One region of the Paenibacillus dendritiformis genome, then DNA from elsewhere that is predicted to be linked to it. Evidence: riboswitches for the same ligand, from Rfam matches in the RefSeq annotation. Region 1 holds a riboswitch; each other region holds the start of a gene.
The links. Region 1 has a riboswitch for cobalamin ahead of L6439_RS23320 (1-propanol dehydrogenase PduQ). Riboswitches for the same ligand answer to the same signal wherever they lie in the genome.
Positions count from the first base shown of each region.

Region 2: linked by a shared signal. The riboswitch ahead of metE (5-methyltetrahydropteroyltriglutamate--homocysteine S-methyltransferase) and the one ahead of L6439_RS23320 (1-propanol dehydrogenase PduQ) in region 1 are both predicted to bind cobalamin.
Region 3: linked by a shared signal. The riboswitch ahead of L6439_RS18770 (cobalt-precorrin-8 methylmutase) and the one ahead of L6439_RS23320 (1-propanol dehydrogenase PduQ) in region 1 are both predicted to bind cobalamin.
Region 4: linked by a shared signal. The riboswitch ahead of L6439_RS22195 (ABC transporter substrate-binding protein) and the one ahead of L6439_RS23320 (1-propanol dehydrogenase PduQ) in region 1 are both predicted to bind cobalamin.

Region 1 covers NZ_AP025344.1:5,246,093-5,253,723, forward strand. Annotated here, with positions in the region: gene L6439_RS23300 (sensor histidine kinase) at 1-573, opposite strand, end outside; gene L6439_RS23305 (ANTAR domain-containing response regulator) at 575-1,147, opposite strand; gene L6439_RS23310 (EutP/PduV family microcompartment system protein) at 1,199-1,630, opposite strand; gene L6439_RS23315 (BMC domain-containing protein) at 1,642-1,995, opposite strand; gene L6439_RS23320 (1-propanol dehydrogenase PduQ) at 2,195-3,337, opposite strand; adenosylcobalamin (AdoCbl) riboswitch at 3,720-3,868, opposite strand; gene bluB (5,6-dimethylbenzimidazole synthase) at 4,151-4,792, shown strand; gene L6439_RS23330 (manganese-dependent inorganic pyrophosphatase) at 4,952-5,881, shown strand; gene L6439_RS23335 (MurR/RpiR family transcriptional regulator) at 6,053-6,913, opposite strand; gene L6439_RS23340 (hypothetical protein) at 7,010-7,631, opposite strand, start outside.
Region 2 covers NZ_AP025344.1:2,398,085-2,405,715, reverse strand. Annotated here, with positions in the region: gene metE (5-methyltetrahydropteroyltriglutamate--homocysteine S-methyltransferase) at 180-2,498, opposite strand; cobalamin riboswitch at 2,830-3,018, opposite strand; gene L6439_RS10480 (HesB/YadR/YfhF family protein) at 3,132-3,422, opposite strand; gene L6439_RS10475 (heavy metal translocating P-type ATPase) at 3,500-5,902, opposite strand; gene L6439_RS10470 (copper ion binding protein) at 6,025-6,228, opposite strand; gene L6439_RS10465 (metal-sensitive transcriptional regulator) at 6,295-6,675, opposite strand; gene L6439_RS10460 (L-lactate dehydrogenase) at 6,882-7,631, shown strand, end outside.
Region 3 covers NZ_AP025344.1:4,237,345-4,244,975, reverse strand. Annotated here, with positions in the region: gene L6439_RS18775 (methyl-accepting chemotaxis protein) at 1,238-2,158, shown strand; cobalamin riboswitch at 2,356-2,523, shown strand; gene L6439_RS18770 (cobalt-precorrin-8 methylmutase) at 2,831-3,463, shown strand; gene cbiD (cobalt-precorrin-5B (C(1))-methyltransferase CbiD) at 3,478-4,599, shown strand; gene L6439_RS18760 (cobalt-precorrin-7 (C(5))-methyltransferase) at 4,596-5,201, shown strand; gene L6439_RS18755 (decarboxylating cobalt-precorrin-6B (C(15))-methyltransferase) at 5,191-5,766, shown strand; gene L6439_RS18750 (cobalt-precorrin-4 methyltransferase) at 5,763-6,512, shown strand; gene L6439_RS18745 (cobalt-precorrin 5A hydrolase) at 6,499-7,539, shown strand; gene cobJ (precorrin-3B C(17)-methyltransferase) at 7,557-7,631, shown strand, end outside.
Region 4 covers NZ_AP025344.1:5,018,364-5,025,994, forward strand. Annotated here, with positions in the region: gene cobS (adenosylcobinamide-GDP ribazoletransferase) at 1-559, opposite strand, end outside; gene cobU (bifunctional adenosylcobinamide kinase/adenosylcobinamide-phosphate guanylyltransferase) at 556-1,167, opposite strand; gene cobT (nicotinate-nucleotide--dimethylbenzimidazole phosphoribosyltransferase) at 1,164-2,243, opposite strand; gene L6439_RS22185 (ABC transporter ATP-binding protein) at 2,431-3,336, opposite strand; gene L6439_RS22190 (FecCD family ABC transporter permease) at 3,333-4,376, opposite strand; gene L6439_RS22195 (ABC transporter substrate-binding protein) at 4,397-5,392, opposite strand; cobalamin riboswitch at 5,721-5,941, opposite strand; gene L6439_RS22200 (histidine phosphatase family protein) at 6,058-6,942, opposite strand; gene cbiB (adenosylcobinamide-phosphate synthase CbiB) at 6,975-7,631, opposite strand, start outside.

The sequences.
Region 1 (7,631 bases):
GTAATAGGCGTCCGCCTTCTTGTTCTTCAGCTTCAGAAACCCGTGCTTGTCGAAGACGAGAACGGCATCCTCAAGCTGGTTGATGATCGAATCCTTGAACCGCAGCATGGCGGTCAGCATCGAGGACATCTCGCCGTCTTCGTATTGCGATCCCGCCACATTGAAGTGGGCTTGAATATTGTCGCTCACATCTTTTTCATAGATGACGACCGCAATGACGCCGTCTTGATTTTTGATCGGGTACACCGTCTGCCGAACCAGATGATCTTCCTGCGTATTGGCGATGAGCCCCTGCGACATGATTCCGGTCTCCAGCGTCCTCAGGACGCCGGGCTCGTTCTCGCGCAGCGCCTTCTCGCCTTCGACCGGTCGCTGGTACAGCGATTTGCCGTCATCCGGCCGGCGGTGATACACCACGATCGCCTCATTGCCCATACTGGACAGGACGTCGATGAACACATCATCCTTCACTTCGGACATTTCGAACGACTCGGCAATCTCCGTCAGCCGGGTAATATCCGCCTCCGTCAGTGCCGTGTGCCGCTTGCACAGCCGCCGAATCCGTTCCTTGATCTCAATCATAGGAAATGACGATGGTTGTTGCAATTTCGATCATCGGACACCGTCGATCCATGCTAAGTTTGCGCAAGGTCTGATAGGCTTCTTCTTCGGTGCAGCCATTTTCCTTCATCAGAATCCCTTTTGCCTTTTCAACCGCTTTCCGCTCTTCCATCTTCTGCGACAGCTTCGATAGATTTTGTTCCAGCTTGCGTATTTCCTTGCCTTTGGCGATAGTCACTTCCACCATAGGGATGAACGACTTTTCGTCTAGCGGCTTCACCAGATAACCAAGCGCACCGATAGAGGTTGCTTTTTCAATCGTCTGCTTGTCGCTGAACGCGGTCAGGAGAATAACTCCGCCGGCCAGCTGCTCTGAAATGATTCGTTTGCCCGCCTTCAACCCATCCAGGATAGGCATTTGGACATCCAGGATGACCAGGTCGGGCAGATGCTTTTTGCATAATTCGATGGCTTCAAAGCCATCAGAAGCTTCGCCTACTACGTTGTAGTCCGCCTCTTCCAGCATCTCACGAATATCCATTCTTGTAATAGGTTCGTCGTCGACTATTACAATTTTTCCATTCATGTGTCATGCACCTCTATGTCGATATTTGCTTGTATCCGGCTAACCAACCGCCTACTCCTCCAAGTAAGCCCGAAGAGCGTCCACTCCTACGTTCTCCACCGTTGAGACCTCGAAAATGCGCTCTGCGCCCGCCGCTTGCAGAAAAGCTCTCGCTTGCGCGATATCCTCATCTGTCCGGGCGAGCTCGGTCTTGGTCACAATCCCAATGACCGGCTTGGCGAACATCGTCGCGAAGGCCGGCGGAAAATAGCTTTCTTCCTTTGTGCAATCTTGCACAAGCCCGATTACATCGGCGTCGACGCTCGACACGAGGAGCATCTTGTACAAATAACGGTTCTCGATGCACTCCCCCGGCGTATCGATCGCTTGGTCGAAGGTCTCCACCGCTTGCGTCTTTTTGTAAGTAATCTCCTGGCCGTGCAGCCATTGGCACAGCGTCGTCTTGCCCGATCCGGTGCTGCCGGCGAAAATAATGGTCTTCATGATCGCTTCTCCTACGTTCTCGTAATCTTCGCAGCCGAGAAGCCGAGAATGTTTTGCAGGCCCAGCAGAACTTCATTCACGGCCGATTCCACGGATGAGACATCGCCTGTAATGACGAGCGATCCACTGAAGCGGTCGACGAAGCCGATCTGCACGCCAGCCGCCTTGGTCGCGATGTCCGCGCCAATAATGGAGGCTTCGCTTGGCGTAATGGTCATGATGCCGATGGCATCCTGCGCATCGCTCCCCAAGCCCAGCTTCTTGTAAATATCCGGGTTCGGGTTCGCGATAATATGCGCCAACGTGACCTGCTTCCCTGGCACGTACTCCTGAATGACGCGTTGTTTTTCGTTGTGTTGGTCCATACTCTCATCACTCATTTCTTATGAGAAAACAACATCGATTAGCCGTAAAAACACATAAAGACCCCTTAAAAGTTCACGTGGAATTTTTAAGAAGCCTCTTTGCTTTGACTGATATGCAACACGCCTTTGTGTTACTTTTACTATACTTTGTAGCTGCAAACGTTGTCAACCTGAACGCGCATGGTATTTATTGAATTCCTTAATATTGAAACATTTTGTTCAATATTTCGACAACATCCGACACAGTCGGAACGCGCGGATTCGTGGCGGTGCAGCCGTCCTTGAGCGCTCCCTCGGCAATCGAGGCGCTCATTTCTCCGAGCAGCGCTTCGTCGACATTGCATTCCCGCAGCGACTGCGGCATGCGCAATTGCTTCTGCAGCTGCTTGATCGCTTGCACCAGGCTGCGAACGCCGCTCTTCGGATTCGGAGCCGGCAATCCCAGGCTCTTGGAGATTTCGGCGTATCGGACCGCCGCCGCGTTGCTTTCCTCCCTGCCGTAGCCCGGCTTGTAATCGGCGTTGAATTCAATCACGTGCGGCAGCAGCAAGGAATTCATGCGTCCGTGCGCAATCTTGAACTTCGCGCCGGCCACATGGGCGATGCCGTGATTGAGGCCGAGCGACGCGATATTGAACGCCATGCCCGCCAGACAGGAGGCATTGTGCATTTTCTCCCGCGCCTCCAGGTCGTTCCCGTCCTTGTACGCTCTCGGCAAATAGGCAAAGACCAGCTTAATCGCTTTCTCCGCCAAGGCGTCGGAAATATCATTCGCTTTGGTGGACACATACGCCTCGATTGCGTGGGTCAGGACGTCCATTCCGGTATCGGCGGTAATGAAGTCGGGTACGCTCTTGACCAATTCCGGGTCCAAAATCGCTTCCTGCGGCAGCATGTCATCGGACACGAGCGGGTATTTGATGTTTTTCTTCTTGTCGCTGATCACCGAGAAAGACGTCACTTCCGAGCCCGTTCCGCTTGTTGTCGGAATCGCCACGAACGGCATATCGTGCTGATTCAATATTTTCTGGGCGAAAATCTTCATCGCCTTGGCCGCATCGATCGCGGAGCCGCCGCCAATCGCAATCATCCGATCGGCCTGGAACGCGCCCAACGCTTCAACGCCCTCCGTCACGATCTCGATCGGGGGATCGGGCACGATGTTGCTGAAAATGTATTGCTCATTGCTCTCATGCAGCCGCTCGAACAGCATGTTAATCATCCCCGACTTGACCATGAACGGGTCGGTGACGATAAAGATGCGTTGATTCCGCCATTCCATCAGGCGATCCAGCGCGCCTTGCCCCAGATAAATGTCGGTGTTCATCGATATTTTGTCCATAAACAGGCACCTCCAATGAAGTCGTTGGCAATAAAAAAAGAGACTTTTAAAAGAACGGATTCCTTTAAAAGCCTCTTCGCTTATGATACAGGTGCACGCCATTGTGCAACTCGCCATCATTCAATTGTCTACCAACACTGTACACCGTGACCCGGACATTCGTCAACCCGTCCGATCACGTGCCGCTATCGGCAGGCAGTAAAAAAAGGGACCTGCACGGCGCTGTGCATCCGTTCTTCGGCCTTGAAGAACGTCCCCGCTTGCCAAGCTCTACTTCATCGTATCTGTTCGGCGGCGACCACCCGGCTGTGCCGACAGCAATGTCGGCTGCCTTCCTGCAACGTAAAAAAAGCCTAGCGAGGCGGTAATCGTCACTAGACTTGTAAACCAGCCACTTTCGCCTCGAAATGACTGGTCCTTCAAAGTTACTAGGCAAAAGACCTGACTTAAGACCGATTCGGTCTATCACAGTGGCGGGACCGCGTTGGATTTGCACCAAACTTCCATTGCCTATAACTTCTTCTGTTGTGCATGACGTGAATGGGCGTCCATTCGACCTCATTATAGCATAAAAAAGCGGATTGACAAGAGGGTGCGATCACTCCGCTAAAATGTCACTAAAAGAAGGACCGTTCATTTGACATCTAAATGTTCGCTCGGCTCAAACGTAGAAACAAAAACAAGTAGAAAATTGATCTAATTTGTCGAATATGTGGAATCTATGATATCGTAGAGAAAGAAAAAATTCACATTATCAAAGGATAGCTGCAGTGGTTGATGGAGACACGATACAGAATGAAAGAGGCGCATCACATGTTTAATGAGATCGAAAAAGAAGCAGTTTATAATGTCATTTATAAAAGAAGAGACGTTCGGAATTTTCTTCCGAATCCTGTACCTAGAGAGATTATCGGCCGAATTTTACAAGCGGCGCACCATGCACCCTCTGTAGGATTTATGCAGCCATGGAATTTCATTATAGTGGATTCTATGGAAGTCAAAGAGAGATTAGCTTGGGCGACAGAAAAAGAAAGACGAGCCTTGGCGATTCATTACGAAGAAGAGCGCGCTGCCCAATTTTTAAGTTTAAAAATTGAAGGAATTAAAGAGGCGCCCTTAACGATCTGTGTCACCTGCGATCCAACAAGCGGGGGTTCGCATGTACTGGGACGAAATTCGATTCCGGAGACAGATATTCTTTCTACGGCATGTGCCATCCAAAATATGTGGTTAGCGGCGTGTGTAGAAGGTTTAGCCATGGGATGGGTAAGTTTTTACAAAAAAAATGATGTTCGAGATATTTTGCAAATCCCTCCGCACATTGACCCTGTTGCTTTACTTTCCATTGGATATACGGACGACTACCCCTCCGCTCCCATTTTAGAACAAGTCAAGTGGGAAAAACGAAAATCTCTTGAAAATCTAATATTTCATAATAAATGGGGAGAACAATAAGCGAATGGCAAGCAACAAGCTACAGTTATTGAAAAATGGGTAAAATCGCGGCTTCGATGTTGCGATTATTCCGTCTGCCATTCGCTGTAACCTTGATTGTTAAATGGATTCTAAGGTATACTTTTCTCGCCAGAATATAGATGTAAGGGAGTAAGCATCATGGAAAAAGTTCTTATTTTCGGACATAAAAATCCAGACACAGATAGTATTTGTTCGGCCATTGCGTATGCAGATTTGAAAACGCAATTAGGCTTCGATGTCGAGCCGGTTCGCCTCGGCAGCATCAACGGGGAAACGCAATTCGCGCTGGATACGTTCCAAGCGGAAGCGCCGCGCCTGGTAGAGACCGTGGCGAACGAAGTGAACGGCGTGATTCTCGTCGATCACAACGAACGGCAGCAAAGCGCCAACGACATTGATCAGGTACAGGTGCTGGAAGTCATCGACCATCACCGCATCGCGAACTTCGAGACGAGCGGTCCGCTGTACTATCGGGCGGAACCGGTTGGCTGCACCGCTACAATCTTGAATAAAATGTACAAAGAAAACGGGAAGTCGATCAGCAAAAATATTGCCGGTCTGATGTTGTCGGCGATCATTTCCGATTCGCTGCTGTTCAAATCCCCGACTTGCACGGAGCAAGACGTGGCTGCTGCCCGCGAGTTGGCCGCCATCGCCGGCGTCGATGCGGAGCAATACGGCCTGGAAATGCTGAAAGCGGGCGCGAACCTGAGCGACAAGAGCATCGAGGAGCTGCTCTCGCTTGACGCGAAGGAATTCACCATGGGCAGCGCAAAGGTGGAAATCGCGCAAGTGAATGCGGTGGACGTGAACGATGTGCTGTCTCGCCAAGCGGAAGTGGAAGCGGCCTTGTCCGGCATTATCGCGAAGAAAGGCCTCGATCTGTTCGTGTTCGTCGTGACCGATATTCTGAACAGCAATTCCGTGGCCATTGCGCTCGGCTCCAAGGCGGACGCCGTCGAGAAGGCATACAATGTTAACCTCGAAAACAACACCGCGCTTCTGAAGGGCGTCGTATCCCGCAAGAAGCAAATCGTGCCTGTGCTGACAGACACCCTGAGCAAATAAATTCCCTAAGCCCGATAATCATCATTCCCCCCAGCTTGGGACCAACGGTGCGGGCCGCGCTTTCGAGTGCGGCCGGCCGCTATGTTTCCTCTCTCCTTGTTTTGCAACCCCACCCGCTAGAGGGCACAAAAAAACGCCCCCGCCGTGCGGGAGCGTCCTCCTTTCCTGCCATCACAGAAAATAATTCGTTATCGACTGATCGCTGGCCAATATCCCTTCGCTGTCCAGCTTTTTCTTCAAATACTGCTTATCCGATGAAATGAAAACGCTCATGATGAGATCGACGACAAACAGAAACGTGATGTGGTTGGACATGAAGGCGCTGTTGTTGACCGAAATTTTATCCGGCGCGATAATATCCACTACCGCATTTTCCGTAATCGGCGACGAATCGTAGCAGGTCACCGCCACCGTCTTGGCCTGGTTGACCTGCGCGATGGCGACGGCGTCAATAATCTCCCGCGTTGAACCCGAACGCGAGAAGGCGATCACGACATCGTCCGGACCGCATTGGGAGGCCGCGATTTTCATTTCCCTGCTGTCGTTGATGGCATCGGCATGAATGCCGATAATCGCAAGCCGGTTCTTCAAGGCCATGGCCGCGAGGAATGAATCGAACAATCCGATCAGGACGATTCTGCGCGCCCCCTTCAGCAGCTCGACCACTTGATGAAGCTGGGCTTCCGTAATGAGCGCCGAGGTGTTGACGATCAGCTCGTTATAATCCAGAGCCAGCGCATCAATGACGTTGATCTCGCGCCGCTCCTTCTTTTTGGCCTGCATATCCCGGTAAAACGCATCCTGGGCGAACGCGATTTTAAAATCGTTGAAGCCTTTGAAGCCCACCTTTTTGCAAAAACGGTTGATGCTTGTCTCGGACACGCCGATTTCATTCGCGATCGCCGTAATCGTGTTACGGGTGATGAATTCCGGATTGTGTATAACGAAATTGGCGATTTGATTTTCGCCGTATGTTAATTTTTGCGTTTGCGATACAATTTTTGCGATGACCGCCGGAACCTGTGAAGACATGGTACCTCCTCCTGACTGCCAATGGGAAAAAAATGCGAATCCGGTAACCTCGCTAGCACACCCCATTATATCATATCAAGGGAAGTAATGAGAAAATCAAGCCAACATCATTTTCCAATTTTCGGCCCGCCGGCGAAGCTCGGCGGCATCCATTGCCCCCGTCTCGACTAGAAAAGCGTAATCGAGCGCATTCGGCAGAACGGGCAGGTTCAGCATCGTCTTGCAGAACGCATGCGCTGCGATTTCGCTGCATTTCACGATGCTGGATCGCTTCGTATACCAGCTTCCGAGCTTGAAAATCTCGATCGGCTCCAGCGTCTCATTCGTGAATTGCCCCGCCCGGTACTCCGTATAATGAAAAAACTCATGCGCCAAATGAATGTCGATCAGCCGCTCCAGCTCTTCTTCCGGCTCCTCGCATCCCTTCCCCATCACCGTCCGGTAAGCCTCCCGCATATCGCGGAGCGACGAGGCATAAATGACAATCGCCGGCGGGCTCTGGGCGAAATCAATCTGCGCGCGGAAGCTGACGTTGTGGAAGTTGCCGGACCGGTTCGTCACTTCATACCGCAAGCCTTCCATGTGACACAGATCCCGGATGGACTTGCGCTTCCCCTTGTATACAGCCGCCGTCTCTCTCCCCCGTTTCAATGAATTGCTTACATAGTACGGAATTCGTTCCTGCGGTATTTTGCGGAAAAGAGGATCCTGCTCCAGC
Region 2 (7,631 bases), 2.8 Mb from region 1:
CGGAAGCTCCGTGACGGGAAGCGCCATGGCTCGAAGCGCGGCCGGCCAGGCAAGCGCGGGCTATCCCCATCGCGGCTGTCACGCGGCTCCGGGTCCGCCGCTTCATCGTGAGCCGGAACCCGCCTCGCCCGTGGCCGATCCGCCCGCGCTTGGCTGCCCGTGGCCGGAGCCCGCCCCGCTTACCGCTTCGCCGACGCGGAATGGGCCTGCCGCACCGCTACCGTCGCTTCCACCATATTCTTCAGCGCGGCAACGGTCTCCGGCTCATTGCGCGTCTTGAGTCCGCAATCCGGGTTAATCCAGAACGATTCGGCCGGCAGCACCGTCAGCGCGGTCTCAATGAACCGCTTGATCTCCTCGACCGGTGGAACGCGCGGGCTGTGAATATCATAGACGCCCAGGCCAATGCCGAGCTCATAGCGCTCCTTCCGCAGCGTGTCGACCATGTCGCCGCCGCTGCGAGCCGTCTCCAGCGAGATGACATCCGCATCCATGCGGCGAATCGTCTCCACCATATCGGAGAAGTCGCAGTAGCACATATGCGTATGAATCTGCGTATCCGGACCGGCTCCGTTCGTCGCCAGCAGGAAGGCGAGGACCGCCCATTCCCGGTAGCGCCCCGCATCCTCGGGCTTCAGGGGCATCCCTTCCTTCACGGCCGGCTCATCGACCTGGATCATGCCGATTCCCGCCCGCTCCAGCTCACGAATCTCCTGGCGCAGCGCATAGGCCAATTGATAAGCGCACTGCTCGCGCGGTACGTCGTCGCGCACGAAGGACCAGTTGAGAATCGTGACCGGGCCGGTCAGCATTCCCTTCACGGGACGCTTCGTCAATGATTGGGCGTATGCCGTCTCCGTCACGGTCATCGCCTCGCGGAAGGCGACATCGCCGTACAGAATCGGCGGCTTGACGCAGCGCGAGCCGTATGATTGCACCCACCCGAACTTCGTGAAGACGAAGCCGTCCAGCTTCTCTCCGAAATATTCGACCATATCCGTCCGCTCAAATTCCCCGTGCACGAGCACATCGAGGCCGATCTCTTCCTGAATTCGCAGCCAACGCTCGATTTCTTGGCGCAGGAACGTCTCATACGCCTCGGCGCTCGATTCTCCCTTGCGGAAGCGGAGCCGGGCCTTGCGAATCTCCGCCGTCTGCGGAAGACTGCCGATGGTCGTCGTCGGGAGCGGCGGCAGCTCCGGCCAACGGAGGCGCTGCGCTTCGCGCCGCTGCTCATACGGCGCGCGGCGGCCGCCATCGGCTTCCGCATCGCGGATGAGGCGCTCGACCGCCTCGACGGCATGCGGTCGCTTCCGCGCCGGCTCCTCGCGCCAGGCGAGCACGTCGGCCGCGCTCGCTGCCAGCTGCGCGGCGCTGTCCGCCGTCGGCTCGGACAGATGGGCGGCCAGACGCGCCGTCTCGGCCAGCTTCTCGTCCGCGAACGCGAGCGCGCCGCGAATATAGCCCGGCAGATCCCGCTCCCGCTCTGCCGTCAACGGCACATGCAGCAGACTGCAGGACGGCTGCACGATCCAGTGCGCGCGCGGCACGATCGGCTCGATCGACTCCAGCCAGGTTGCCGCGGCAAGCAGGTCGGTCCGCCAAATATTGCGCCCGTCGATGAGGCCGAAGGCGATGCGCTTCCCGGCCGGAACCCCGGTCTGGCGAAGCGCCGCTTCGTTCCGTTCCTTCCCGTGGACGAAGTCGAGGCCGCAGACATCGACCGGGAGCTGCAGGAACGAATCGAGCCCCGAGACCGAATCGAAGTATGTCTGCACCCAGAGGGTCAAGCCCGGCGCCGCTTGACGGAGCCGCTCGTACACGGCCTGGGCCGCCTGCCAATCGTCCGCCGTCATCGGCTTCACGAAGGCCGGCTCATCAAGCTGCACGCAGGAGACCCCTTCCGCCTCCAGCTCATGCAGAATCCGGCCGTATACCTCGGCGAACTGATCAAGCACCTGCCGGAGCTCGCCCTGCGGGATGCCCTTGATGGAGCGGACATAGGTGTACGGTCCGACCAGGACCGGCTTCCCTTCGATGCCCAGCTTCTCCTTCGCTCTCCGGTACGAGGCGAGGGGACGGTTCTCGGTCAACACCGGCCGCTTCCCTTCCCACTCCGGGACGATATAGTGGTAGTTCGTGTTGAACCATTTGGTCATCTCGCAGGCGACGGCCTTCTCCGTGCCGCGAGCAAGCGCGAACATCAGGTCCGCCGTCACCGGGCCGCCCTTATAGCCGAACCGCTCCGGGATCAGTCCGAACATGACGGTCATATCGAGAACATGATCATACCAGGAGAAATCATTGACGGGAATATAGTCGATGTCTTCCTCCTTCAACTTCGCGAGACGCAGCAATTCGACCCGTTCCATTTCGGCCTCCAGCTCGGCCCGCGTCAGCTTGCCTGCCCAATACTGCTCCAACGCTTTCTTCCATTCCCGGTCGTATCCGATGCGCGGATATCCGGACACACTCGTCTTCACTTGCCCTTTCGCCATGTCGCTTCTCCTCTCCTTATGCGGAACTTCCTGCCGGGAGTGCAGGGAAGACATATTCAATAATTCTCATCTGTTAACAAGGAATTAAAATCGCAATGCACCCTGCCGCAGGTGTTCGCACTCCTTCGGGACCGGCTCTCTCCCGCGACCTCCACGCAGAGGGCCGTTATCCCAATACGCAAGCAAAAAAGGACATCCCTGCTCTAAGAAGCATAGAGATGTCCCGCAAACGTCCATAACGGAGCAACGAATAAGACCCGTGCGTGCTCATACGTGCATGCGAACCGAGTTATCCAGTCTACGAACACTTCCCTATCTCCCGTAGGTACATACAGTGCTGTCAGAACAGGCAGGTCTCCTGGCTTCAGCATCATCGGTGACGGCAGCCTTCCCGGTCGTACGACCAGTGGCTTCCCGAGCCGCACCTCGTCTGTTACAGTGGCGGGACCGCGCCGGCTTCGAACCGGCTTCCCTATTAAGCTTTGCCGTGACGCAAAGCACCTGTTCCCCTTATGTGGCTGAATCGGACTGCGCCTCAGCACAGGCCGCAGTCCGATTGAGAATGATTATATACGCAAGCGCGCGGAATGACAAGTACTTTTTGCCAATGGTTTCCTGTCGCGGACGTGCCCGTCAGATCGTCATTCCGTCATGGACGATGACGATGTCCTCGCCGTTCGCATCCAGCACCAGCTCGCGGTTGTCCAGGAACCACAGATCGTTCTCCTCCATGAAGAACGTAATTCCCTCAACGGTCTCCGACACCGCCGGATGCCGCGGCTGATCCTTCATAATCCCGAAGGAATAGGGACCGGATGCGCTGAATCCGCTGTATCGCACGAAGATGCGCACGGTATCCCCTGCTGAATAGCCCCACTCTGATTGAAAGCGTTGAATCGCTTCCGCTGTCACCCGTAAGTGCATGCTCGTTCCCCCTCATTCTAATGACCGTATTCCGATCATACCATGCGGGCCGGGCGTTGAAAACCTCGACTTTCCGGTTACAGCTTGACGCGCTGCAGCCGGAGCGCATTGAGGACGACCGATACGGAGCTGAAGGCCATCGCCGCTCCCGCTAGCCAAGGCGCCAGCAGGCCGGCCGCCGCCACCGGGATGCCGAGACTGTTGTAGACGAGCGCCCAGAACAGATTCTGCTTGATGTTCCGCATTGTCCGCCGGCTCATCTCCATCGCGTCCGCGATGCCGTTCAAGTCTCCGCGCATCAGCGTCACGCCGGCCGTCTCCATGGCCACATCGGTGCCCGTGCCGATCGCGAACCCGATATCCGCCGCGGCGAGCGCCGGCGCGTCGTTGATCCCGTCGCCCACCATGGCGACGACGGCCCCGTTCCGCTGCAGCTCGCGGACATGCTGCGCCTTCTGTTCGGGCAGGACCTCGGCGAACACGTCGTCCAGCCCGACCTGGGCGGCGATGGCCTGCGCCGTTCGCTCATTGTCTCCCGTCATCATGACGACGCGGATGCCCATGCCGTGCAGGCGGCTGATCGCGGCCTTCGACGATGCCTTCACTTGATCCGCTACGGCCGCGATCCCTTCCCAGCGCCCGTCAACCGCGATGAGCATCGCCGTCTTGCCCTCGATCTCCAGCCGCTGCAGCTCCGATTCCGCCTCCTCCGCGTCAATGCCCTGCTTGCGCAGCAGGTTTCGCGTGCCGATGACGATCTCATGCCCGTCAACCTGGGCCATAATGCCGAAGCCTGGCTCCGCCTGGAACGATTCCGGCGTGACGGCCGGCAGGCTTCGGGCGTCAAGGCCCTTCACGATCGCCTGAGCGAGCGGGTGCTCGGACCGCCGTTCGGCGGCCGCGACCCAGATCGCCAGCTCTCGCTCGCGTTCCGGATCATTCGCGATGAAATCGGTCAGGGAAGGCTCGCCCTCGGTTACGGTGCCCGTCTTGTCAAGCGCGACGGTCTGGACGCGGTACGCTCCTTCCAGCTGCTCGCCCCCGCGGAAGAGGATGCCGTATTCCGCGGCACGCCCCGTTCCCGCCATGATCGAGGTCGGCGTAGCGAGCCCCAATGCGCAAGGACAGGCGATCACGAGCACGGCAATCAGCTTCTCCAGCGCCTCCCCGAAGTTGCCCGGCGCAATGGCGAAGTACCACAGCCCGAAGACGATGACGGCGATGCCGACGACGATGGGAACGAAGACGCCGGATATTTTGTCGGCAATGCGCTGTATCGGCGCCTTCGAGCCTTGCGCTTCCTCGACGATGCGGATAATTTGCGCCAGCGCGGTCTCGGCGCCGACCTGCGTCGCTTCCATCGTGAAGGCGCCCTGTGCGTTCACCGTCGCGCCGTACACCCGGTCGCCAGGCTGCTTCTCGACCGGCACGCTCTCGCCGGTCAGCATCGATTCATCGACGGTCGACGTACCGTCGATCACGATGCCGTCGACCGGTATTTTCGAACCGGGGCGCACGATGACACGGTCGCCGGCCTGCACGTCATCCACCGGCACCTCTTGCTCGATGCCGTCGCGGATGACGGTGGCCATCTTCGCCCGCAGGCCGATCAAGGCGCGTATCGCCTGCGAAGAGCGGCCCTTGGCCGCCGCTTCGAACCATTTTCCGAGCAGGATAAGCGTAATCAGCACCGCGCTCGTCTCGAAGTACATGTCCGGATGATGAGATCCCCCCCGTACCCATTCCCATACGAGATAGACGCTGTAGAAATAGGCCGCCGACGTCCCGAGCGCCACGAGCACGTCCATATTCGCGCTGCCGTTGCGCAGCGCCTTGTAGGCTCCGCTGTAGAAGCGTGCGCCGATAATGAACTGGACGGGCGCGGCCAAGATCATCTGCACCCAGGGGTTCATGAACCATTCCGGCACCCAGATCCACGAGGTGAAGGAGAAATGCCCTACCATCGACCAGAGCAGCGGCACCGACAGGATAGCGGAGACGATGAAAGAATTGCGCAGCCGCACCGCAGTCCGGTTCGGCGCCGCCTCCGCCCCCGCTTCGCCCGTCTTCACCTTGCCCTTATAGCCGAGCTGCTCGATCTTGCGCAATATATCTTCCGGACGCGAGCCGGTGAAGGTGATGCGGGCCGATTCGGCGGCCAGATTGACATTGGCGGAATCGACCCCCGGCAGACGCTTCAACCCTTTCTCGATCCGGGTCGCGCACGCCGCGCAGGTCATCCCCTCGATGTCTACATCAATCGTCTCCGCCGGAACCTTGTAGCCCAGCTTCTCGATCTTATCCGTTACCTGCTGAAGCGAGAGCTGGCCATCGTCATATTCCACCGTCGCTTGCTCTGCCGCCAAATTCACGTTCGCCTTCACGACGCCGTCCATTCGGCTCAGCCCCTTCTCGATTCGGGTCGCGCATGCGGCGCAGGTCATTCCTTCGATTTTTACGGTCTGCTGCTTGGATGCCATTCTGTGTCACTCCTTTATGTCAGTATACCCCTATACCCTATATATCAATCGAAAAAGAAAACTCCCCGCAAGGAGTTCCTGTATCACGGATGAGGCGAGCCTCCCAACTCCGGTTCGCCGGCTCAGGAGACGACATCGTAGCCTTGATCCTCGATCGCTTCCCGGATGGTCTCCGGCTGAACCTTGGCCGCATCGTACGTAATCTTCACCTGCTTGGAGCCGAGATCGACCTGCGCCTCGCCGCCGGCCTCCCGAACCGCCTTCTCCACCGCCTGCTTGCAGTGTCCGCAGGTCATGCCTTCCACTTTCCAAGTTACTTCAGTCATTGTCAATTCCTCCCCAGATTGGATTAGAGGTGTTCACAAAAGGTCCGGCCTTTTAAACACGCCCTCTTATTTCAATAATTTGTGTATCGTAACCAGCAGTTCGTCAATGACTTCATCATCGCCTTCCTGAAGACGTTCGACGACGCAGCTCTTCATATGGCCTTCGAGCAGAAGCCGCCCGACGGAGTACAACGCCGATTGAATCGACGCGATCTGATGCAGCACATCATCGCAATACGTATCCTTGTCGATCATCGACTTGACGCCGCGCACTTGCCCTTCAATGCGGTTCAGACGGTGAATCAGCTTCTTCTTCATCTCGGCCGAATGATGGCTCTTCCGTTCGCCCGTTGCCTCCGGACGATGGCATTCTGCCTCGCCGTCCGCAGCCTCCATAGCGTTGGCTGATTCCTCGTTGCCGGTTAACGCGTCTTCTCGGGAACTCATGTTATCACCACCTCTTGTTTTCATCATAGCATACCCCCCTACCCTATTCAACATTTGTTTTTGATTTTTTTTCAGCTCAATTTGAATTGTTACCCGCAAATTGTTTACAATTTAAACTATCAGCATGACTGCCGATTCGTTGCATACGGCCCCGTATATGCTTGAATTTACATGCGTACATACGTACATAAGGAGGCACTATCAGCATGAGTGAAGTCACGAAAGTATCACGCGTAGCGCTCGTCGGGTCCGGCTTCGTCGGATCGAGTTACGCCTTTGCCCTGTTCAACCAAGGGCTTGCGGCCGAGCTGGTTATTATCGACGCCAACCGGCCGAAGGCCGAAGGAGACGCCATGGATTTGAACCACGGGCTGCCGTTTGCGTCGAATATGCGCATTTGGGCCGGCGACTACAGCGATTGCAAAGACGCTGATCTGGTCGTCATCACCGCAGGAGCCAATCAGGCTCCCGGGGAGACAAGACTCGATCTGATCGGCAAGAACGCGAAAATCTTCCAGTCGATCGTCCAATCGGTCATGGAGAGCGGCTTCAACGGCCTGTTCCTTGTCGCGACGAATCCGGTCGATGTGTTGACCTATGCGACCTGGAAATATTCCGGCCTGCCGGCAAGCCGCGTTATCGGGTCGGGCACGATTCTGGACACCGCCCGGCTGCGCTATCTGCTCGGCGAACGTCTGGAGGTCGACCCGCGCAACGTTCACGCTTATATTATGGGCGAGCATGGGGACACGGAGCTTCCGGTATGGAGCAACGTCAGCATCGGCGGCCAGCCGCTGGCCGACTACCGCAAGACGCACGGCAAGCCGACCGATGAGGAGCTGAACCGCATCTTCATCAATGTGCGCGATGCGGCCTATCACATCATCGAACGTAAAGGCGCCACCTACTACGGCATCGCCATGGGGTTGGCCCGCCTCACGAAGGCCATCCTGAAG
Region 3 (7,631 bases), 1.0 Mb from region 1:
GTTGAGACGAGGTTGTGAGACGGAGATGGTGAAATGAATTCCTGCATGGATCAGGCTGTTGAGAAAGAAGTTTTGAGTAGGGAAATGGATATTTCCACCATCCTGAAAACTGCACCATTTCCCTAGACACGCCCATCCGGCAGTCGAAATCCGTAAAACTCCACGATTTCTCCAGACGCTCCTATTCAGTAAGCGAAATCCTGCATAAATACAGCAATTCGATATGGACGACTATTCCAGAAAGGGAATCCTGCAAAATTACAGGAATTTTTCCCGTTTCGCTTCGGCTTGAAGCAAAAGGGCCTAAAATGATGTAGATTTGCAGCAATTCCTCGGGATGTGGACTCATGAAGCCGAAATTCCTGTAAAATAGCAGCAATTTCCTCCGCACGTCCAAGCCCCGGGAGGCAACGATGCTTCGAGCAGGCCGATAATGCTTCCAGCAGGCCGGATAATGCGATGATGCCCCCAGCATCCGACGCGGTCGCTTGGATCCCGTAAAATCAGGCCATTGAGTAGTCTATGGGTGATTGATCTCTTCTCCCGGTAGAGAAAATCGATTTAAAACGCTCTAAGAGCCAAAGTTTGGATGAGGAAAATGGACCATCTCCACCCCTTCACAAAAAACAGGGATATTCCAACAGCCTGATGGATGCAGCATTTCCGCCGTTTATGCCCGTATTTGATTAAATTGCTGTAAAAGTGCATTATTTTCGCCGATTTTTGCTTCCTATCTATGCTAATCCCTTACATTCCTGCAGTTTTGCAGGAATCCCGCTATCGGGCGGCACCTCATAATGGAAACCTGTATTTTTGCATTATTTCGGCAAGCCGAGCTTGGAGAAGGCGGGGTTGTCTCATCACTGCAGCCAAACACTGCGGATGGGACAGCCCCAATTTTTTGTTTCAAAAATGGTTGAGATCTATGTTATATAATTAAAAAGTCCTAAGGCATATTGAAACAGCAGCTTAGAAAATGGGGCGAAAGTAATGCCAATTCATAAAAATAGAGGTTTAATTACATAAAAATTGGTAGATCTTATTCGCGGTATGTCCACACGACACGAGCTGATCATTCATCAATGTGCAAAAAACGAGATGCCGGACCAGGCTTAGCCATCAGCCAGCGGTTGCGCCATCTCATGGACGGGGATATAGAGGTCGAATCGACCCGGGGGCAAGCAGGTACGGATGGCATGTCTGCGGCAACGGCATGAAAAAAGGGAGATGCGCATGAATGAATAGCGGGATAAGGCAGAAAAGCACGCAAGTGCTGGAGGAGCAAGCGGTGCTGGCCGCATTGGAGCAGTCGCTCGCCATGATTGAATTTAATATCCAGGGCGAGGTTCTTTGGGCGAACCATCTGTTTGCCCAGACGATGGGATACACGGCGTCAGAACTCATCGGCAAGCACCACCGGATCTTTTGCACACGACAGTTTGCCGGCAGTATGGAGTATGATGCGTTTTGGGAAAATTTGCGGAACGGTATAAAGTTTCAACAGAAAATTGCCCGGGTAGCAAAGAGTGGGGACCTGATATGGCTGGAAGCCACGTATATGCCGGTCCTCGATGAGAAGGGCTGCACAGTCGCCGTGCTCAAAGTGGCGACCGACATCACGCCAAGGGAAAACGCCGCCTCCCGAATGAAGGACGAGCTGCGGCTGATGGCGGAGGATTTGCTGAAGCGGACGGAAGAAGGCATGGAGCGCAATCAAGAGGTTGCGGCAGCCATCCAGTATGCGGTGACGGACAGCGAAGATAACTTAACCCTCCTGCGTGAATTGGAAGAACAGTCCAAAGCCATCAAGGGAATTGTACAGATGATCCGGGATTTTGCCACCCAAACCCACCTGCTGGGCCTGAACGCGGCGATTGAGGCGGCCCATGCCGGGGAGCATGGCCTCGGATTTCAAGTGGTGGCCGCCGAGGTTCGGAAGCTGGCGGAGCACGTTCAGCAGGCGGCCAAAGATGTTCAATCCGCCATCGAGGGAATCGCCGATAAGATAGGACAGGTCGGCGGGGGGACGAAGAACTCCCGGAACGCAATCGTCGAATGCCAGCACCAGATTAAGCAAGCTACCGAGGAATTTGCCAAAATCGGCAAAGCTGCCGGGAGCCTGGATGCGCAGGCAAAAAACCTGAGCGAAATGATGTAACGAAGGCTGAACATCCCTATCGCAAAGATTTCATAAAGAGCGTTTGAGCCCGTCAGCAGGCTTGAAACGCTCTTTTTGTTGTCCGCAACCCGGCATGCAGTGAGTTCTGTCACAGGCGGCACGATGTCAGTCAAGCTATGATTCATCTAAGAGATTCACGCAATTCAAGTGAAAAAAATTCAACCTGATAAAAATTGAATAGAAACACTGAGCGGAGATCAGGGAAAGAGGTGCGATTCCTCTACAGGCCCTAGCTACTGTGAAGCGGACGAAATCCCATTCATTGTCACTGGAATTCATTTCTGGGAAGGCGGGAAAGTAGAATGATGCAAAGTCAGGAGACCTCCTCTGTTCAGCCTTGCAGCAACTTCTAAGGGAACAGTTGTCTATTGCAGAGAACCAAGGCACAAGTGTGTTCATTTGGCGAATACGCTTGGAGACGGCCTTTTCTTCGTATGGACACGGGACCTTCAGGTTTCGTGTTTTTTTGTTCCCTTTTAGAGGTTGTTCAAAAAGTCCGCTTTTGATCGCGAAGAAATACAGGAAGGAACTCGGCATCGAATCTTGCATTCACTCTTGAAAAACGTATGCTTCGAGTTCTTGCAACCTTCTCGGCGCTGAAAACCGGCCTTTTTGAACACTTATTGAAACTCATGAAAAGGAGAGGGAACGATGGATTACATCAAAAACCCCAAGCGCATTGAAGAAAGAAGCTTTGAAATCATACAGGACATCATTACGGAAACAAGACCGGACTATACGTTCCGCAGCCGGGAAGAGGAGCTGGTCATAAAGCGGGCGATTCATACGACGGCGGATTTTGACTACTTGGATAATCTCGTCTTCACGCATGATGCCTTGACGAAAATACGCGAAACGATCCGGCAGGGCGGCATCATTTTCACCGATACGAATATGGCTCTGAGCGGCATCAATAAAAAGCTGCTGGACCAATACGGCTGCCGCTACCGCTGCTACGTCAATGAGCCCGAAACGGCCCAAGCGGCCCGTCAGCAAGGCATCACCCGTTCCATGGCCGGAATTCAGCTTGCCGCCAAGGAAGAAGGCAAGAAGTTGTTTATCATCGGCAATGCGCCTACCGCGGTCTATCAAATTTTGGAGATGGCGGCTGCCGGCGAGCTGGACGTGGAGGCGGTCGTCGGCGTGCCCGTTGGGTTTGTCGGGGCGGCCGAATCGAAAGAAGCGCTCTATGAAAGCGACATTCCGGCGGTCGTGGCCCGCGGGCGGAAGGGCGGGAGCAATCTGGCGGCGGCCATTTTGAACGCCGTGCTGTACGCGATGTAAGAAGAGGTGGCCCGATGGAAGATTACGTGTATTACGAGGGAAAAAAATTGCGCAAGGGCTATACGACAGGCACTTGCGCGGCAGCGGCGGCCAAAGCGGCAGCGGCCATGATCATCCAGCAGGAGAAGATCGCCGGGGTGACGATCATCACGCCGAACGGAACGACCCTGCAGCTTCCGGTGGACAAGCAGGAATTCGATCGGCATACGGCCACGGCCGCCGTGCAAAAAGACGGCGGCGATGATATCGATGCGACGCATGGGATGCGGATTTTTGCGCAGGTCACCTTGAATGGCAGCGGGGAGATCCGCATCGACGGCGGGCAAGGCATCGGGCGCGTGACGCAGAAGGGCATTGCGGTCCCGGTCGGGGAAGCGGCCATCAACCCGGTGCCGCGCCGAATGATTGCCGCGGCCGTCCGGGAAGAGATTGGCCCTGACCGCGGGGCGGATGTTGTGATTTTCGCGCCGGAAGGCGAAGAGCGCGCAGAACGCACCATGAACAGCCGCCTCGGGATTCTCGGCGGAATCTCGATTCTGGGAACGACCGGGATCGTAACGCCGATGTCCGATGAAGGATGGAAGCAGTCGCTGTCCATCGAGCTGGAAATGAAAAGAGCGCAGGGCTTCCGGAAAATCATTCTCGTTCCCGGGAATTACGGGGAGCGCTTCGTCGAGGAGCAGCTTGGCATCGATGGCAAATACGTGGTCTCGATGAGCAATTTCGTCGGCTACATGCTCAAGGAGACGCAGCGCCTCGCCTTCGAGCATGTGCTGATGGTGGGCCATTTCGGCAAGTTGATTAAAGTGTCCGCCGGTATTTTCACCACGTACAGCAAAGACGCCGATGCGAGGGCAGAAATCCTGGTGGCGAACCTGGCGCTGGCCGGCGCGCCCCTGCCCCTGCTCCAGCGAATTGCGGCTTGCGCGACGACGGAAGCGGCGGGCGAAATTATGGTGGCGGAAGGGTATAGCGAGGTTTTTCAGACGATCACGGACAAAGTGAAACAACGGGCCGAACAGTTTTTGAAATACAGTAAACCGGCGGTGGATATCGATGTCATTACGTTCTCGACGGATCGCGGAATGCTGGCTTCCACCTGCGACATCTCAACCATCAAGGAGGCATGGCTATGATTCATATTGTCGGTATTGGCCCGGGCAGTCCGGAGCTGCTGACCGCTGCGGGGGCCTTGCTCATCCAGAAGGCGGACGTGCTTGTCGGCTCGAAGCGGCAGCTCGGCGACATTCCGCCGGACAACCCGGCCGAACGCAAGCTGCTGCCCTCACAACTCTCGGAGCTGGAAGCCTTTTTGCAAGAGAGGATCGGCCAGGAGATCGTGGTGCTCGCTTCCGGAGATCCGTTGATGTATGGCATCGGAAAATGGGCGTTGGAGAGATTTCCGCCGGAGCAGCTTCAGATTGTGCCCGGGATTAGCTCGATTCAATATTTGTGCAGCCGTTGCGGCATTGCCATGAACGACCTGTACATTACGAGCAGCCACGGCAAGCAGCCTGATTTCGGGTTTCTGCTCGCGCACCCGAAAGTGGCGATGGTCACGGACAGCAAGATTGGCCCTGCGGAAATCGCTGAGGAAATTCTGCAAAGGAAGCTGCGTAAAACGCTCATTATCGGAGAAAACCTCAGCTATCCCGAGGAACGGTTGCATCGGTTGAAGCCGGAGGAGGTTGCGGCTCGCTATGATATGAATGTGGTGGTGATCTTGGATGAAGGATGAAGCTTTTATTCGCGGCAAGACGCCGATGACCAAGGCGGAGGTCCGCGCCGTATCCATTGACAAATTGGCCTTGGACGAGACAAGCCGCCGTGTACTCGACGTTGGAGCCGGCACGGGCAGCGTAGCGCTCCAGGTCGCGAAGATGTTCCCCCATGTGGCGGTAACCGCGATAGAACGGAACGAAGAGGCGCTGGCCCTAATCGAACAGAACCGGCGGCAGTTCGGGCTGGACAATGTGGAGATCGTGGCGGCAGAGGCTCCCATCCCGCTGGACAATACCGGGTTCGACGCTATTTTTGTCGGCGGCAGCGGGGGGCAATTAACGGAGATCATCGATTGGAGCCATGCCTTGCTGCTGCCGGGCGGCCGGCTTGCGCTCAATTTCATCTTGCTGGAAAATGCCCTCGAAGCGGCAGCCTATCTCGAAAAAGGGCCCTGGCAAGAAGTCGAGATCATTCAAATGCAGGTGTCGAAATGGCAAGAACTTGGACAAGGGCATTATTTCAAGCCCCAAAATCCGACGTTCATCATCGCCTGCCAAAAAGAAAGGAGCGGAACAGCTTGACGAAAGTGCATTTTGTCGGGGCGGGACCCGGACATAAAGAACTGATTACCTTGCGGGGATACAACCTCCTGAAAGAGGCGGATGTCGTCATCTATGCGGGCTCGCTGGTGAACCCGGAATTGCTGGAGTATTGCAAGGAAGGCTGCGAAATCTACAACAGCGCCGGGATGGATTTGACGGAGATTATCGATTGCATGGAAAAAAGCGTGAAGGCCGGGAAACAGGTCGTCCGCCTCCAGACCGGAGATTTTTCGATCTACGGATCGATTCGGGAACAGATCGAGGAAATGAAAAAGCGGGATATCGGGTTCACCTGTACCCCTGGGGTAAGTTCATTCCTCGGGGCCGCCTCGCAGCTCGGTGTCGAGTACACCGTCCCGGAAGTAAGCCAGAGCGTCATTATTACGCGCATGGAAGGCAGAACGCCGGTACCGGACAGGGAATCGCTGCGTTCCTTCGCCGCGCACCGCACCTCGATGGTTATTTTCCTGTCGGTGCAAGCGGTTGAGGACGTGGTGGCCGAACTGGTGGCAGGCGGATATCCGGAGGATACCCCGGCGGCTGTCATCTATAAAGCAACCTGGGCGGATGAAAAGCAAGTGACCGGAACCCTGCGGGATATCGCCGCCAAGGTCAAGGAGCAGGGCATCATCAAAACGGCGCTGATTATGGTAGGGGATTTTCTGGGCGAGACCTATTATTATTCCAAGTTGTACGACAAGGATTTTTCGCATGAGTACAGATAAGAACACTGCCATTATCGCGGTCACGGCCATCGGCAAGGCGCTTGCCGCGTCCATCAGGGAGGCGCTGGCGGCCGATTGCTATGTGCCCGCGAAGCTGCAATCCGAAGGGTTTGCAGCGCTTGAACCGGATTTCGCATCGGGGCTGCGCCGCCTTTTCCAGCAGTATGATGCGCTGATCTGCATTATGGCGACAGGGATTGCCGTCCGGACGCTGGCTCCGGTCATCTCGGACAAGCTGTATGATCCGGCGGTGGTGGTGATGGACGAGAAGGCACTTCACGCTATCAGCCTCTTGTCCGGACATGTGGGCGGAGCCAATGACTTGGCCCGCAAGCTGGCGGAGCTGACGGGAGCGGCCCCCGTGATTACGACGGCGACAGACGTTCAGCAGGTAGCGGCGCTCGACATGATCGTGCCGTCCGTGCCGGGATGGATCCCGGAATTTCGCGAGAACTGCAAGCGGATCAACGGGCTGCTGGCCGCCGGGAAAACCGTGTCCCTGTACGAGGAAGTGCCGGCCGAGATCGACCGGCGGGGCTTCACGCCAATCACGAACCCGCATGAGCTTCCGGAACAGGCCGAAGCCCTGGTATGGGTCACGCACCGGTACCGGCTGCCGGAATTGAAGGTGCACACGGTGAAGCTGGTTCCCCGGACACGGGTGCTTGGCGTCGGATGCCGCAAGCAAACGGAGCCTGAACAGATGAGGCAGGCGTTTACTGATTTTTGCCTCCGGCATGATACCGATCCGCATTCCTTTGCGGTGATGGCCAGCATCGATGTCAAAAAGGAGGAACCGGCGATCAAGCAATTGGCGGAGCAGTGGAACTGCCCCTTCATCACGTATACGGCCGATCAACTGCGTGAAGTCGAGGGCAAGTATCCGGTATCCGAGTTCGTCAGACAGACCGTGAAGGCAGGCAGCGTCGCGCTATCCGCGGCCGATCTGGCCAGCGGGGGCCGGGTGTTGACGCCAAGGTTCGCCGTCAATGGAATCACGATGGCGATGGGAGAGAGAACGAGATGAAGCGATGGGGTGAAGGCATGATTTATGTGGTAGGAATTGGGCCGGGCGAGAGAGACATGATGACCGGAGAGGCGCTCGCCGCCATTCAAAAA
Region 4 (7,631 bases), 230 kb from region 1:
GCAGATAGGCCATCGTGACGTGCCCGGCCTTCACGCCGAGGAAATACCCGCCGAGCCCCTCTTCCGGGCGCGCCTGGGGCTTGCTCGCCAACGCCAATACCATCGCGGCGCGCGACCAGATGAACGGTACGACAACCCAGCCGTTCCACATGCCCAGCTCCATCAGAGAGACGAGGAGCGTCCATTTGAGCAGCAGCAGCAGAACGCAGGCGATGACGCCCATCGCCCCGCTGCGGCTGTCCTTCATAATCTCCAGCATCCGTTCGCGGGAACGCGAGCTGAGCACGCCGTCGGCGGTGTCCATCCAGCCGTCCATATGCAGCCCGCCCTGCAGCGCAACGGCCAGGGTAAGCGTCAGCGCGGCCGCCGGAAAGACGGGAAGCAGATGCATCAACCCCCAGCCTGCCGCCCAGACCAGCCCGCCGATGCAGAAGCCCGCCAGCGGAAAGAAGAAGGTGCTTCGCTTCAGCACCTCGTTCGTGAACGGCACCGAGAACGGAACAGGAATCCGGGTCAGAAATTGCATCGCCGCAACGAGTCCTTGCCATGTCCGCTTCATAGCCGCACCTCCCGGCTTTTCAACTCGATCGGAATGCCTGCGGTCACGAGATACACTTCATCCGCCTTCCCGGCGATGCGCTGGTTCAAGCGGCCCGCCGCGTCACGGAACATCCGGCCGAGCTTGTAGACGGGAACGATGCTGTCCCCGACCTCGTTCGTCACCATCACCAGCGTGCCGCGGAAGCGGCCGGCCTCCTCCGCCAGCCGTTCGATGCGCGCCTCCAGATAACGCTCGGCTTCCGGCGCCTCTCCCCATTGCCGCTCCGCCTGAAGCAGCTCGTTCGACAGCCAGAGCGTCAGGCAGTCGACCAGCACGGCCGGCCCTTCATGGGCGGCCCCTGCGTCCGCGCTGGTGCGGGCAAGCCATTCCGGCAACTGGAGCGGCTCGTTCACCGTCTTCCAGGCGTAGCCCGATTGCTCCCGATCCGACTGGTGGCGGCAAATCCGGTCGCGCATCTCCTCATCATGGGCTTCCGCGGTCGCGACATAGATGCCCCCATCCGGGACGCGCTTCATGAACAGCCGCTCCGCGAAGCCGCTTTTGCCGCTGCGAGCGCCGCCCGTGACGAGGACAAGCTTATTTCCTCCGGCAGCCGTGCCCGTCATGCTTGTCCCTCGCTATCGTCCGTGTCTTTGTTGGATACGCCCGCTTGGGCGAAGGTCGCCATCTCTTGCATAATGCGCAGCGAAGCATCGATAACCGGGAACATCAGAGCGCCGCCCGTTCCTTCGCCAAGGCGCATATTCAAGTGCAGGCCCGGCTTCAGGCCAAGCTCGGCCAGTAAAGCGGCATGCCCGCGTTCTTCGGACAGATGCGATGCGATGAGATAAGGCTGCGCCGCCGGAGCGAGCCGAACCGCAGCCAGCGCCGCCGCGCTGGAGATGAAGCCGTCGACGACGACCGGGAGCCGATGGGCGGCCGCGCCGAGAATGACGCCGGTCAGTCCGGCGATCTCCAGTCCGCCGACCTTCGCGAGCACATCCAGCGCATCGCTGCGATCGGGCTGGTTGACTTCAAGCGACTGACGCACGACGTTGCATTTGTGGGCCCACTGCGCATCGCCGATGCCGGTCCCCCGCCCAACGGCCTCCTCCGGGGCCAACCCGGTCAAGGCGCACAGAATGGCTGCGCTCGGCGTCGTGTTGCCGATGCCCATTTCTCCGGTAGAGAACATGCGAATTCCGGCCTGGACGCACTCGTTCACCGTATCGACGCCGGCCATGAGCGCCGCCACCGCCTCGTCCCGGGTCATCGCCGGACCCTGGGCCATATTGCCGGTGCCGCGGCGCACCTTGCGCGATTGCAGCTGCGGGTGGCTCAGATCGGCGTTGACGCCGACATCGACGCAGATGACTTCAGCCCCCGCCTGACGCGCCAGCACATTGACGGCCGCGCCGCCGGCAAGGAAATTCATGACCATCTGCGGGGTCACTTCGGCCGGGAAGGCGCTGATCCCTTCCGCGCAGACGCCATGATCGCCCGCCATCACGATAATCGCCTTCTGCTTGAATTCCGGTGTAACAGTCCCGGTAATGCCGGCCAATTGAACCGCAAGCTCCTCCAGAAGCCCGAGGCTGCCCGGAGGCTTCGTCAGTTGATTTTGATGCCCGGCGGCCGCCTCCATCGCCGTCTTGTCCAGAGCGGGGATCCGCCCGATCAATTCGCTAAGCCGTTCATTCATCGCATTCATCTCATTCATCTCCGTTTTCCATAGTTGTCAGTGCCATCGATGTTCATCCCAATTACAGAAATGAGCCTTTTCCTGCGTGTTCGTCCTTCCATCTCCCGCCATGCCGTGGAATCAGCCCGATTCCCGTTCGCGGCTTCCCTTGTTACCGGCTGTCGCCGCCTTCGTGTTCTCGCTTCCCTTATGCTCTTGCCGCCTCGTCGCCCTCTGTCCCGGCTTCCGCTTCCTTCTGCGCCTGTTTTATCCCCGTCTCCGCTTCCTCCTCCGTATGGGCCGGACACATCAGCAGCTGCGGACGCCCGTTCCCCGGATGCGGCACGATGGCGGCGCGGGTCTCGAAGTAGCGCGCGATGACATCCGGCGACATCAGATCCTCCGGTGCGCCGTCTGCCGCGATGCGCCCCTCATGCACGACGACGAGCCGATCGCAATACAGCGCCGCCAGGTTCAGATCATGCAGCACCGAGACCACCGTCAAGCCGCAGTCCCGCTGCCAGTCGCGGACGACATCCATGAACTGCACCTGGTACCGGATGTCCAGATAGGTCGTCGGCTCGTCCAGCAGCACGACAGACGGCGATTGCGCCATCAGCTTCGCGAGGGCGACCCGCTGGCGTTGTCCTCCGCTGAGCCGGTCGATCGGCCGTTCCTCCAGTTCCGTCAGCTGCAGCCGTTCCATTATCGAATCGATATAGGGGCCGCTGTCCTCCAACTCCGAGCCGAACCAGGACTGATACGGGAAGCGGCCCATCTCGACGACCTCGCGGACCGAGTATCCGATCGGCGGAAGCGACTCCTGGAGCAGGACCGCCATCGTCTGCGACAGCGCTTTGCGCGAGTAGGAGCGAAGGGAGCGTCCCATAAGCTCAATCCGCCCGCTGGCCGGAGAATCGGCGCCGGACAGCAGCGACAGCAGCGTTGACTTGCCGCTGCCGTTCGGCCCGATGATGCCGACCCATTCTCCGGCGCGGACGGTCAAGGAGACGTCGTTCAGCACCGTTCGGCTGCCATAACTTTTGCTGATATGCCCGGCCTGAAGAATCGGCTCTCCCGGGTTGATCCGCCCGGACGCTGTTCCCGGCTTCATGACCATTTCCTCCGTTTCGACCGTTTATTTCGGATCAGCAGATACGCGAAGAACGGCGCGCCGATGAAGGCGGTCACCACCCCGAGCGGTATCTCGGTCGGTGCCAGCGCCGTCCGCGCAATCGTATCTGCCCACATGACATAGATCGCTCCGCCCGCGGCCGACAACGGCACTAGCAAGCGATAGTCCGGGCCGACCAGCAGCCGAATCATGTGCGGGACGACGAGCCCGACGAAGCCGATAACCCCCGATACGGAGACGGCGGCCGCCGTAATGAACGTCGATACGAGCAGAACGACCCACTTCGTGCGCTCGACATGAAGCCCGAGATGAGACGCCTGCCGCTCTCCGAGGGCCAGCAGATTGAGCGGGCGGGCATAAGCGATCAAGGCGATAAGCCCGAGCGCCATATAGGGCGCCAGCACGGCCGAATAAGACCAGCCCCGCAGCGCCAGGCTCCCCATGACCCAATACAAAATCTCGTTGATCGTCTGCTTCGACATCGCGACGAGAAAGGAGACGATCGAACCGAGGAACGCCTGCGTGACGACACCGGCCAAAATCAGCGTCTCGATCGGGATTTTGCCGTCTTCCCTGGCCAGGCGCATGACAGCCAACAGCGTCAGCGTGCCAGTGATGAAGGCGACGATCGGAACCGTCCACTGGCCCAGCAGCGCATACTGCAGACCGAAGTAGATCAGGAACGCGGCGCCGACGGAAGCTCCGGAAGACACGCCCAGCGTGTACGGATCCGCCAGCGGATTGCGCAGCACGCCCTGGAAGCCCGTCCCGGCCAATCCCAGCGACGCGCCGACGAGCATCGCGAGGACGACGCGCGGGAAGCGGACCTTGAGCATAATGGTCGCGGAAGCGTCGTCCCAGGTGACGGGAATGAGGGATTCCAGCCCGGGAACATGATGCAGCAATATTTTCGCAATCTCGCCCATCGGCATCTTCACCGATCCGACGGACAGGCAGCCTACAATAGATAAAAGGAGCAGCGCCAACATCGCTACTCCAAAGCCCAACCCTTTTTTCATCGATATGTCCATCCCATCATCTATTTGAACAAATCAGGATAGATCGCCTTCGCCACATCCTGCAGCGCTTCGGCCACGCGCGGGCCCGGGCGGCTCAGCTTGTTGTTGTCCAGTCCGAACAGCTGATTGTCCTTGATTGCGGTGATGGCTTCCCACCCGCTGCGTCCGCGAATAATGTCTTCCAGCGTCTTGTTCGTCTCGCTGTCGACGAGTTCCTTCGCGAACAGAATAACGTCCGGATTCGCCTTGATGATGTTCTCCTCATTAATCTGATTCCAGCCGGTCATGTCCGCCGCCGCAATATTGACGCCGCCCGCCAGCTCGATCAGCTCGTTCATGAATTCGCCGCTGCCGACGGTCCAGCCCGGCGAGAATTCAATATAGACCTTCTTCTTCTCGGTGACGCCTTTGACCGCTTCCGTTACGTCATCGCGCACCTTTTTCATCTGATCGGTAATCTCTTTCGCTTCCTTCTGATGATCGGTAATGAGACCGTACAGCTCGATATTGCTGATTACGTCATCATAGGTTTTCGGCTCGACCTTGAAAATTTCAATGCCCAGCTCGCGGAATTTGTTGACGGCTTCTTCCTTCATCGAGATGCCGGTAAAGACGACATCCGGCTTCGCCGCAATGATCGCTTCCTCATTCGGTTTCGTGATGCCGCCCATTTTCGGCTTCTGGGACGCTTCTGCCGGATAGTCGTCATAATCGGATACGCCGACGATTTGGTCGCCAAGACCAAGGGCAAATAGCGACTCCGTCTCGGCCGGCGAGACGGAAATGATCCGTTCCGGCGCCTTGTCGAACGTGAATTCATGCCCGGTCGCATCCTTCACGGTCAACGGATAGGCCGTCTTCCCGGCCTCGGAAGCCGCATTGCCGTTCTCCTGCTGCTGCGCTGTCTCAGGAGCCTTGTCCGCCTCTTTCGCCGGACCCGACCCGCAAGCAGCCAAGCTCAAAGCCAGCACGGCCGCTGCCGCGACCGCTATCGTTTTGTTCCACCATTTGCTCATCATTTGTTCTCCCTCACTTACCTGAATATGTGATGCCTCAATGATTGCGAAGTGATGCAAATGCCGTTCCCTCCCCCGGAAGGGCCGGCTCCGAGTTATCCCCGGCGCGGCATCCTGCCAGTCCGGTTCTCCCATCCGCTTGAGGGGGGGATTGTCAAAGAGCGCACCAACGCAAAACCCCCGATCCTGGGATCGGGGGAACGCAGTCTCCTGGATGGGATCTTCCACTCCGAACCGCCTGGCGATCTCACGCTGTTACACAGCATGTCCGCCCAGCAGCAACGGGAAGTCCGTTCCAAATGACGCCGCTCCTCTCCGCGAAGGAAATAACTCGTCCTCCTATCGGGCAGGTCTCCTGACTTAGGAGCATCTTGCCGAGCTCGCCTTCCCATCGGCGGATCGCTTGCATCCGCGGAGACAGTGGCATTGTGAGCGCAGCACTCCATTTACAGTGGCGGGACCGTGCCGGATTCACACCGGCTTCCCTATTATCCTTGGGCACAAGCTTACTGCTTGTACGGCGCAAGGACCCGATAGATTGCTATTCGCTTGTCTTCCATCTTGCTTGACTATTGATTATAGGGGAATCGCCCTGTCCATGCAATAACATTCGTCACATCCTATAGGGCATCTGTCTGTTCCGCCGCTTCCCCCCGTTCGTTCCATCATGGCAGCCGCTCCGCCCGCAGGAACTTCCAGCGGCGGGGAGACTTGGCAGCCGTAATCAAAATCCCCGCCCCGATCGGGACGGCAGCTTCCCAGAATGTCTTCTTCGGGAAGGCGAGCGTGTACAGCCTCCGCACCATGCCTCCATGCGTAACGACCAGCACATCGGGCCGCGCCTCATACGCGTTGCCTACCTGGCGGGGACGCTTCCGGCGCAGCCGGGCCGTTCTGCCCCGTTCGCCTCCCTGATCGGGCATATCCCTGTCCGATTCGCATTCCCGCCGCTGGCGATTGCCGCGGACGCGTTGACCCGGCGCCACAGCCGTCTGTCTGCCGGCCTTCTGCAGAATCTCCCACCAGACATGCGCCGTCCGCGTGCTGAAGGTCTGCCACGGCTCGCCGCGCGGCGGTTGCACGGCGGTCATATCGTCAAGCCAGCGGCGGTAAGACGGATCCTCCTTCAGATCGTTGTACGTCAAGCCTTCCCACATGCCAAAATCGTATTCGCGCAGCCTTGTGTCGACATGAGCCCGTTCCGCATCGCGCGGGCGCAGCTGAGCCAGCGTCTCGCGGCAGCGGCGCATATCGCTCGTATACAGGAGCGGCGCCGGATGGGCCACCGCCCTGCGCATCGGCCGCAGCACCTCTTCCGCTTCCGGAAGCAGCGGGCTGTCCGTATAGCTGATATACCGCCGCTCCACATTCGCCTGCGTCAGCGAATGTCTGACGAGCGCGAACCGCACGATGACGCTGGACGCGCCCGCACGGCGGCGGATATGCCGGGTGCCGCAGCGCGGAGGCTTGGGCCGGGCTTGTCTTCTAGCTCCTGTGTGACGCCGCTTGCGGCGAACGGGGGGAGCTTTGTATGTGCGCTTTTGTTTCATTTCATCCCATTACTCCTTCATTCGCCTTTCGTCTACAGGAGCCATCCGCCGCAGGCCCAGAGGAGGCTTGCGGCCAGGATGGCGAAGAGCAGCGTGCTTCGGGCCAGCAGTCTGCACACTGCCGCAATATGCTCCCCTCCCGTCTCGACGACGGGATCGCCCATATAGGCGCGGAAGGAACATACGCCTTTGTAACAATTCAACCCGCCAAGGCGGATGCCGAGCGCTCCGGCAGTGGCCGCTTCCGGCCAGCCGCTGTTCGGGCTCGGATGCTGCGGCGCGTCGCGCAGCGCCGTCTTCCACGCCCGCTTCGCGTCATAGCCGAACAGGGCGGAGATAACGATCAACAGCGCGGTCAAGCGCGCCGGTATCCAATTCGCCAGATCGTCAAGCCGCGCCGAGGCGTAACCGAGATTGGCGTATTTCTCATTTTTATAGCCGACCATGGAATCCAGCGTATTGATGGCCCGATAGGCCATAGCCAGCGGCGCGCCGCCGATGGCCGCGTAGAAGAGCGGCGAGATGACGGCATCCATAATATTTTCGGCGACCGTCTCGACGGCGGCGCGGGTAATTTCCGGTTCATCGAGCGTCTCGGTGTCCCTTCCCACGATCATGCCGACCTCGCGCCGCGCCCCGGCCAGATCTCCTGCCGCCAGCCGGGCATGGACAGCCATGCCGGCGTCGCG